DNA from 2 places in the Blautia sp. Marseille-P2398 genome. Region 2 is predicted to be linked to the other one. Evidence: riboswitches for the same ligand, from Rfam matches in the RefSeq annotation. Region 2 holds a riboswitch; the other holds the start of a gene.
The links. A riboswitch is a leader RNA that binds a small molecule or an ion and turns the genes downstream of it on or off. The one in region 2 is predicted to bind cyclic di-GMP.
Positions count from the first base shown of each region.

Region 1: it holds a riboswitch for cyclic di-GMP, as region 2 does, so the genes downstream of both, ACESZG_RS04435 (response regulator) here and ACESZG_RS11515 (ABC transporter substrate-binding protein) in region 2, are expected to answer to the same signal.

Region 1 covers NZ_CAXSTD010000003.1:16,036-20,073, forward strand. The annotation lists gene ACESZG_RS04425 (ABC transporter ATP-binding protein) at 1-443, shown strand, start outside; gene ACESZG_RS04430 (ABC transporter permease) at 443-1,345, shown strand; cyclic di-GMP riboswitch class I at 1,585-1,660, shown strand; gene ACESZG_RS04435 (response regulator) at 1,839-4,038, shown strand, end outside.
Region 2 covers NZ_CAXSTD010000009.1:28,097-32,134, forward strand. The annotation lists gene ACESZG_RS11510 (MATE family efflux transporter) at 1-1,331, shown strand, start outside; cyclic di-GMP riboswitch class I at 1,495-1,588, shown strand; gene ACESZG_RS11515 (ABC transporter substrate-binding protein) at 1,767-2,582, shown strand; gene ACESZG_RS11520 (hybrid sensor histidine kinase/response regulator) at 2,566-4,038, shown strand, end outside.

The sequences.
Region 1 (4,038 bases), on a different contig from region 2:
TTTTGATTCTTGACGAGCCTACTACAGGGCTTGATCCGCAGACAAGGCAGTTAATCTGGAATGTTATCGAGAAACTTCAGAAAACTGAAAATATGACAGTATTTCTGACTACACACTATATGGAAGAGGCTGCTAATGCCGGGTATGTTGTGATTCTTGACAAAGGAAGTATTGCAGCGGAAGGTACACCATTTGAACTTAAAAATGATTATGTACAGGATATAGTGTCTGTTTATGGTATTTCCGAAGATGAAATAAAGTCATTGAACAGAGAATATAAAAAAATACGTGACGGATATCAGATAAAAGTAAGAAATACGAAAGAAGCTACGAAGCTTATTGTAGAGCATCAGGACCTATTCACGGATTATGAAGTAGTAAAAGGCGGTATGGATGATGTATTTCTTGCAGTCACAGGAAAGAAGCTTGGAGGTGAACGCTGATGAGAACAGTATTGGCATTAATGGACAGGAACAGGAAACTGTTTTTTAAAGATAAAGGTATGTTGTTTACATCAATGATCACACCAGTTATTCTAATTGTTCTGTATGCTACATTTCTTGCAAAGGTTTTCAAAGATTCTTTTACAGCAGCAATTCCGGATATGATTACAATTTCGGATAAGCTTATTAATGGAACCGTGGCAGCACAACTGACAGCATCACTTATGGCAGTGAGCTGTATCACTGTAACATTTTGTGTGAATCTGACTATGGTGCAGGACAAGGCAAATGGAACAAGGAAGGATTTTAATGTTGCACCGGTCAGCAAGGAAAAAATTTATTTGGGATATTTTCTGTCAACAGTAGCTAATTCATTGATGGTCAATGGACTTGCGTTTGTATTATGCCTGGGATATTTACTTAAAATGGGATGGTATATGAATACAGCAGACATATTATGGGTTTTATTTGATATGATATTGCTCGTCCTATTTGGAAGTACGCTTTCAAGTATCATTAGCTTTCCGTTGACAACACAGGGACAGCTTTCGGCTGTAGGTACAATTGTCAGCGCAGGATATGGTTTTATATGTGGTGCTTATATGCCGATTTCAAATTTTGGACCAGGTCTTCAGAAGGCACTGTCTTATCTTCCGAGTACATATGCCACTTCATTGATTAAGAATCATATGCTTCACGGAGTTTTCAGAGAGATGGAGAGAAAAAATTATCCGGATGAAATGGTTGAAGCGATAAGAGACACGCTTGATTGCAATCCGGTATTTCATGGAAATGTGGTGAGTATAAATCAGATGATTGGCATTATGATGGGAAGTATAGCTGTATTTGGAATTATTTACTATGTGGTTACATTGTTGTTAGCGGGTGAAGGCAGACGATAGGAAATATTGTTTTTAGCGGGTGAAAGTTCTAGGGATATGGAACGATCTGAGTACAAATGAGCAGGAAACAGTAATGTCAATGCTGCGTGGTCTTCGGAAGTAGAAGAACAGTTCGAGTATATGTATCGGCTGTTCTTTTTTTTATTTTTTGGCGTTAAAACGGTAATGTTTTTCTTGTGTACAGTAGAGTGCTATAGTATAATAAAACCAGTTTTTTTGCATAAGTATTAAAGCTATAATATGGAAATTGGCAAACCAGATGAAAGTCTGGGACGCAAAGCTACAGGGCCTGTAAAATGGCAGCCAGTTGCATGAAATGAGGTGCACTGTCTGTTTGACAGTGCTTTTTTATGGTAGAGCACTTGAATAAGTAATACAGAAGCTGTTTGGAAAAATATTGTGAAAAATAGTGTGGAGGTTATTGATAATTAATGAATGTAAAATTAAAATCTGGAAGCAAGCAAGCAACTGTAGCCTAGAGGAGGGGAGAAAGATGAAGAAGTGCAAATTAGTACAGAATATAATGAATTTCAAATTTTGTTACATTATATTTTGCACAATTATATGTTTTATTGTTTTATCCGTTCCTGCATCTGCCAAAGAAAACTCTGACAATGTTATCCGGGTAGGATCTTTTGAGGAAACTTATAATGTAGTCAATGAAAAGGGAGAAAGAAGCGGCTATGGTTATGAGTATCTTCAAGATATTGCAGGTTATGCAGGATGGACATATAAATACATAACAAGTGATTGGAAAAACTGCTTTACACAGTTGGAAAATGGAGAGATTGATATTCTTGGTGGCATTTCCTATACAGACGAACGTGCTGAAAAAATGCTTTTTTCCGATATGCCTATGGGGGAAGAGAAATATTACATCTATACGGATGCATCCAATATGGATCTTACAGCAGGAAATTTGGATTCTTTTGAGGGAAAAAATATTGGTGTGTTTAAAGATAATATAGTGGAGGATGTGCTTAATGAATGGGAATCAAAATATGGTCTGTATACGAAGCATATCAATGTTTCTACAAACACAGAAATTATGGACAAACTGTCGAACCATGAAATTGACTGCTTCGTTTCGCAAGAAGACCCCCGTTGGGAAGAATCGGATATTTCACCGCTTACAAGTATTGGAGAGACAGAAATCTATTTCGCTATAAATCCAGAACGTCCGGATATCAAAGAATCACTGGATAGTGCTATGCGCAGAATCAAGGATGACAACCCATTTTACACAGATGATCTCTACAGGCGTTATCTTTCTGCACAGAGCAGCTCGTTTCTTTCAAAAGAAGAAAGTGAGTGGATCGGGCAGCATGGTGCAATCCGGATAGGGTATTTGAATCAGGATGGAGGTATCAGCAGTGTAGATCCATCAACAGGTAAACTGACAGGTGTTATTACAGATTATGTGGATCTTGCAGAAAATTGTCTGCAAGGTCAGACTCTGGAATATGAATTAAATGGATATGAGACAAGAAGTGAACTGCTTCAGGCATTGCAGGATGGAAAAATAGACCTGATTTTTCATGCAAACCAGAATCCATACTTTGCAGAAACAAATGGATTTGCTTTGTCGGATACGCTATTGACTCTGAATATGGAAGCAATTACGGCAAAGGATTCTTTTGATGAAAATAAAGAGAATATAGTTGCCGTTGAAAAAGATGATTTTGCATTGAAAGCATATCTTTCATACAATTATCCGCAATGGAAGGTTGTGGAATATGAAACATCAGATGCAGCAGTAAAAGCAATGCAGAAAGGGGAGACGGATTGTATTGTAAGCAATTCAGGTACTGTTTCAGACTATTTGAAAAATAATAAGCTTCATAGTGTTTTCCTGACAAAAGAAGCTGATGTTCCATTTGCTATTCAGCAGGGAGAACCGGTTCTTTTGTCCATTCTGAATAAAACACTGACATCTATGCCTACAACTCAATTTTCAGGTGCAGTAGTTTCGTATAATGTTTCCTCACGAAAAGTTACAGCGAAGGATTTTATTCAGGACAATTTACTGACAGTATTACTTATCGCTGGAATTTCTTTTTTCGTTGTCCTGTGTATAATTCTTGATTCTTTGAAAAAATCAAAACGTGCGGAAGAAAAATCCAAGAAGTCTGCTGAGCAGGCATTGAAGCTGAATCAGGAGCTTGAAGAAAAACAGCAGGAATTACAAAATGCACTTGTAGGAGCACAGAGTGCCAATAAGGCTAAGACTTCCTTTTTAAATAACATGTCTCATGATATCAGAACACCGATCAATGGTATTATTGGTATGCTTACGATTCTTGAGAAAAGCGGAAATGATGCTGAGCGGGCAAAGGATTGCATGAATAAAATATATGAGTCATCGAAGCTGCTACTATCATTGATAAATGATGTTTTAGATATGGCAAAGTTAGAATCAGATACAGTGGTTTTTGGTGATGAATCCATCAATCTGGATCAGGTATGTCAGGAAATCACGGAGTCACTATCTTTTCAGGCAGAAGAAAAAGGACTTCATGTTATAGGAGAACATGATGATTACAGTGGTATATATGTTTGGAGCAACGCAGTTCATCTGAAAAAAATATTGATGAATCTGTTTACAAACAGCATGAAGTACAATAAGGTGAATGGTTCTATTTACATGAGTATGAGAACGATTGAAAGATCAGAAGATCACATGACATGTGAAT
Region 2 (4,038 bases):
AATATTTAATCACAGATGCCCCTCTTAAAGCACTGACTGTTTTTGCAATGCCTATGATTCTGGGCAGCTTCTTTCAACAAGTATATAATATGGCTGATTCCATTATCGTCGGTCAGTTTGTGGGATCCTCTGCACTTGCGGCAGTTGGAGCCTGTGCCGCTTTGACCAATGTTTTCATCTGTGTGGCTTTGGGAGCTGGTGTAGGAGCAGGCGTACTTGTGAGCCGCTATTTTGGAGCTCAGAATTATAGCAAAATGAAAACAATTGTGTCAACATCGTTGATCAGTTTTCTGATTCTGAGTATACTTCTGGGGGTTTTTGGCTTTGTTTTTTCTCATTTTATGATGAGTTTATTACAAACACCTGCTGACATACTGGATGAAGCGGTACTGTATCTGCGTGTTTATTTTGTGGGATTTCCCTTTCTGTTTATGTACAATATCCTTTCAACGATGTTCAATTCCATCGGTGAATCGAAGATTCCGTTGGGCCTTTTGATATTTTCTTCTGTTTTGAATATTGTTATGGATCTTTGGATGGTGGCAGGTTTAGGGCTGGGTGTGTTCGGTGCCGCCCTTGCAACTCTCATTGCGCAGGGGATTTCCGCAGTGTTTTCGCTTTTGATTTTCTTTAACCGGATGCGTCGATATAAAAGCCGCTTTAACTGGTTTGACAGGCAGGAGTTACATTCCATGCTTCGTATTGCAGTACCATCGGTTCTTCAGCAATCCACAGTGTCAATTGGTATGATGATCGTACAGGCGGTTGTAAATCCCTTCGGTACACAAGCGCTGGCAGGTTATGCGGCAACCATGAGAGTAGAGAATGTTTTTTCACTGATATTTGTATCCATTGGAAATGCGGTTTCGCCCTATGTTTCCCAGAATCTTGGAGCAAAGAAAATTGAACGTATCAAAAAAGGATACCATGCTGCACTGGTGTTGGACCTGTGTTTCGCAGTCCTTGCTTTCATAGTCATTGAAACACTGCACACCCCAATTTCTTCCTTATTCCTTGGAAAAGATGGAACCGCTCTGGCATATCAGGTGTCCGGGGATTATATGAAATGGCTGGGATATTTCTTTATTTTTATGGGTATTAAGATGGCAACAGATGGAGTTCTTCGTGGACTTGGAATTATGCGGCCGTTTCTCATTGCCAATATGGTAAATCTTGCCATTCGGCTGTCAGTTGCCTTGATTTTTGCACCGCGTTATGGAATTGCATTTGTCTGGCTTGCTGTACCGGCCGGATGGCTTGCGAATTTTCTGATCTCCTATGGGGCACTTAGAAAATCATGGCCGGTTGATGAAGGAGTTTCATTCCGGTAAATTTCTCTTAAGTTTTGATGGAAAGCTGGATTCGTATGTTAAGAGGTATATTTTCGTTACTGTTCACTGGCAATATCCCGCGAAGCGTGTTGCTGTGAACAGTAACATATTTTCTTATAGACATGATATAGTATGAGTGCTATAATAAAAAATAATTTTTTATGGCATTTATTGGCAAACCGGTTGAAAAGCCGGGGCGCAAAGCCAGAAGGAGCTAAAGTCAGATTGAAATCTGGCCATGCCAGCCGGTTGCATCATGCCTCAGTAATAAAAAAGGTAAATGTTAAATGGGCATTATGGAAAAAGTTCCTGTAAAATTTTTTACAAGGAACTTTTTTGTGTCTTCAAGCGGATATTCGCAACCTCCGCAGGGGACTTACCTGATTCGGTTAAATTTGAGAAAAAATAGAAAAGAATAGCAGGAATGGAGAAAAGATGAAAGGGAAAAAGGTGATTGCAGGCATTCTGCTTGTGGGAATTTTAGCAACTGCCCTGGCAGGGTGTAAAAACACAAATATCACTAAAAAAGAAAGGGAAAAGCCCGTCATCACCCTGGGCAGTGACAGTTATCCGCCATACAATTATCTGAATGAAGATGGGATTCCCACAGGAATTGATGTGGAACTGGCTACAGAAGCTTTTAAAAGAATGGGTTATCAGGTGGATGTTGTCCAGATCAACTGGGAGAAGAAAAAAGAACTGGTAGAAAGCGGAGAGATTGACTGTATTATGGGCTGTTTTTCCATGGAAGGACGCCTTGACGATTACCGCTGGGCAGGACCCTACATAGCAAGCCGCCAGGTAGTTGCTGTAAATGAGAGCAGTGATATCTATAAACTAAGTGATCTGGAGGGAAAGAACCTTGCCGTCCAGTCCACAACCAAACCGGAAGGCATCTTTCTGAACCGGACAGATGAAAGGATCCCCAAACTGGGCAATCTGATCAGTCTTGGGCACAGGGAACTGATCTATACCTTTCTGGGAAAAGGATATGTAGATGCAGTTGCTGCACATGAGGAATCCATTGTCCAGTACATGAAGGATTATGATGCAAGCTTCCGTATTCTGGAAGATCCGCTGATGGTGGTCGGGATAGGTGTTGCTTTTGCAAAAGAGGATGACAGAGGAATCTGTGAGCAGATGGATCAGACGCTGGAAGAAATGCGTCAGGATGGCACATCCCTGAAAATCATTAAAAAATATCTGGATGATCCCCAGAAGTATCTGGAGGTGGATGATCTTGGATATTAGGAGAAGAATAAAAGTAAAACGATTCTGGATATTCGGCATTCTGCTTGGAATCTGTGTGACTGCAACTTCCCTGTATTACTTTTTTCAGGCAGAGAAAAAAGAAGCAGAGAACAGGATGGTGAAAACTGTAAACTATGTCAAAGTGCAGTGTTCCACCTATACCCATTATAATGAAGCTTCGGAATCTAAAAGTCTCCTCCGCGCCATTGAAAGTGCCAGACAGATGAGTACGAATATCGACATGGAAACAGAAAACGGCGGCCGGCTAAGCCAGGAGTTTCTGAAAGAAAATCTGCAGACCCTCTGGGTGGATGGTATCCTTGTGCTGGATGCAGAGGGAAAGACAGTCTGCAAATACAGCATGGATGAGGCTCTGACCAATGAGATCACAGATTATCTGCAAAAAGACATTATCATGGATTTTACCGGATATGAAGAAAGATCTTATTCGGAACGGATTGACCGAGAAGACGGATCACGTATCGACATTGCAGCCTGTGCCAGAAAAGATGGGCCAGGTATGGTTGCAATCTATTATTATACATCTTCGGAATTTGTCAGAAATTATACCCTGACAATACAGAACCTTTTAAAGGGCTATAGCACTCAGAAAGATGGAACGATTATTGTTGCAGACAAGGGAACCATTGTTGCCAGCAACGATGAAAGCCTGCTGGGACAGGATACTGCCGGCAACCAGGTTGTCCAGGCAATGAAAGAGCATACAGACAGTCAGCATATTTTTCATTTAAAAAATGAAGGAACCGGAGGTTACGGAATCATGCTGAAGCAGAGGGATTATTATATTTATGCCTATCTTCCGGATACGGAAGTATTCCGTAACCTGCCGCTAAGTGTAACAGCTGTCGTTTTTCTTTATTTACTCATATTCGGTATATTCTGCTTCTGGGGTTACAGAGCGGATCTGGCACACCGGAAACAGGAACAGGAAAAAGATGAAAAATATAAAGCAGAACTTCTGAGAACAGCAAAAAAAGCAGAAGCAGCCAATGAGGCAAAAACCGAGTTTCTACAGCGAATGAGCCATGATATCCGGACACCGATCAATGGAATCTGCGGCATGATCAATGTGGCAGACTATTATGCAGACAATATGGAGAAACAGACGGAATGCAGGGCAAAGATCAAAGAGGCATCTCATCTGTTGCTGGAACTGATAAACGAGGTTCTGGACATGAGCAAGCTGGAGTCAGATGAAGTGGTTCTGGAAGAAATCCCATTTAATCTGAACAGTATTTTTGAGGAAATACTGGGTGTGATCGAACATATGGCTGCGGAGCAGAATATCCGGATCATTTGGGAAGAGAAAGAAGTTACACACTGGAATCTTATTGGAAGTCCGGTGCATGTGAAACGGATTCTGATGAATATTTTGTCTAATGCGGTGAAATATAACAAAGAAAACGGATATGTCTATATCAGCTGTCGGGAAATC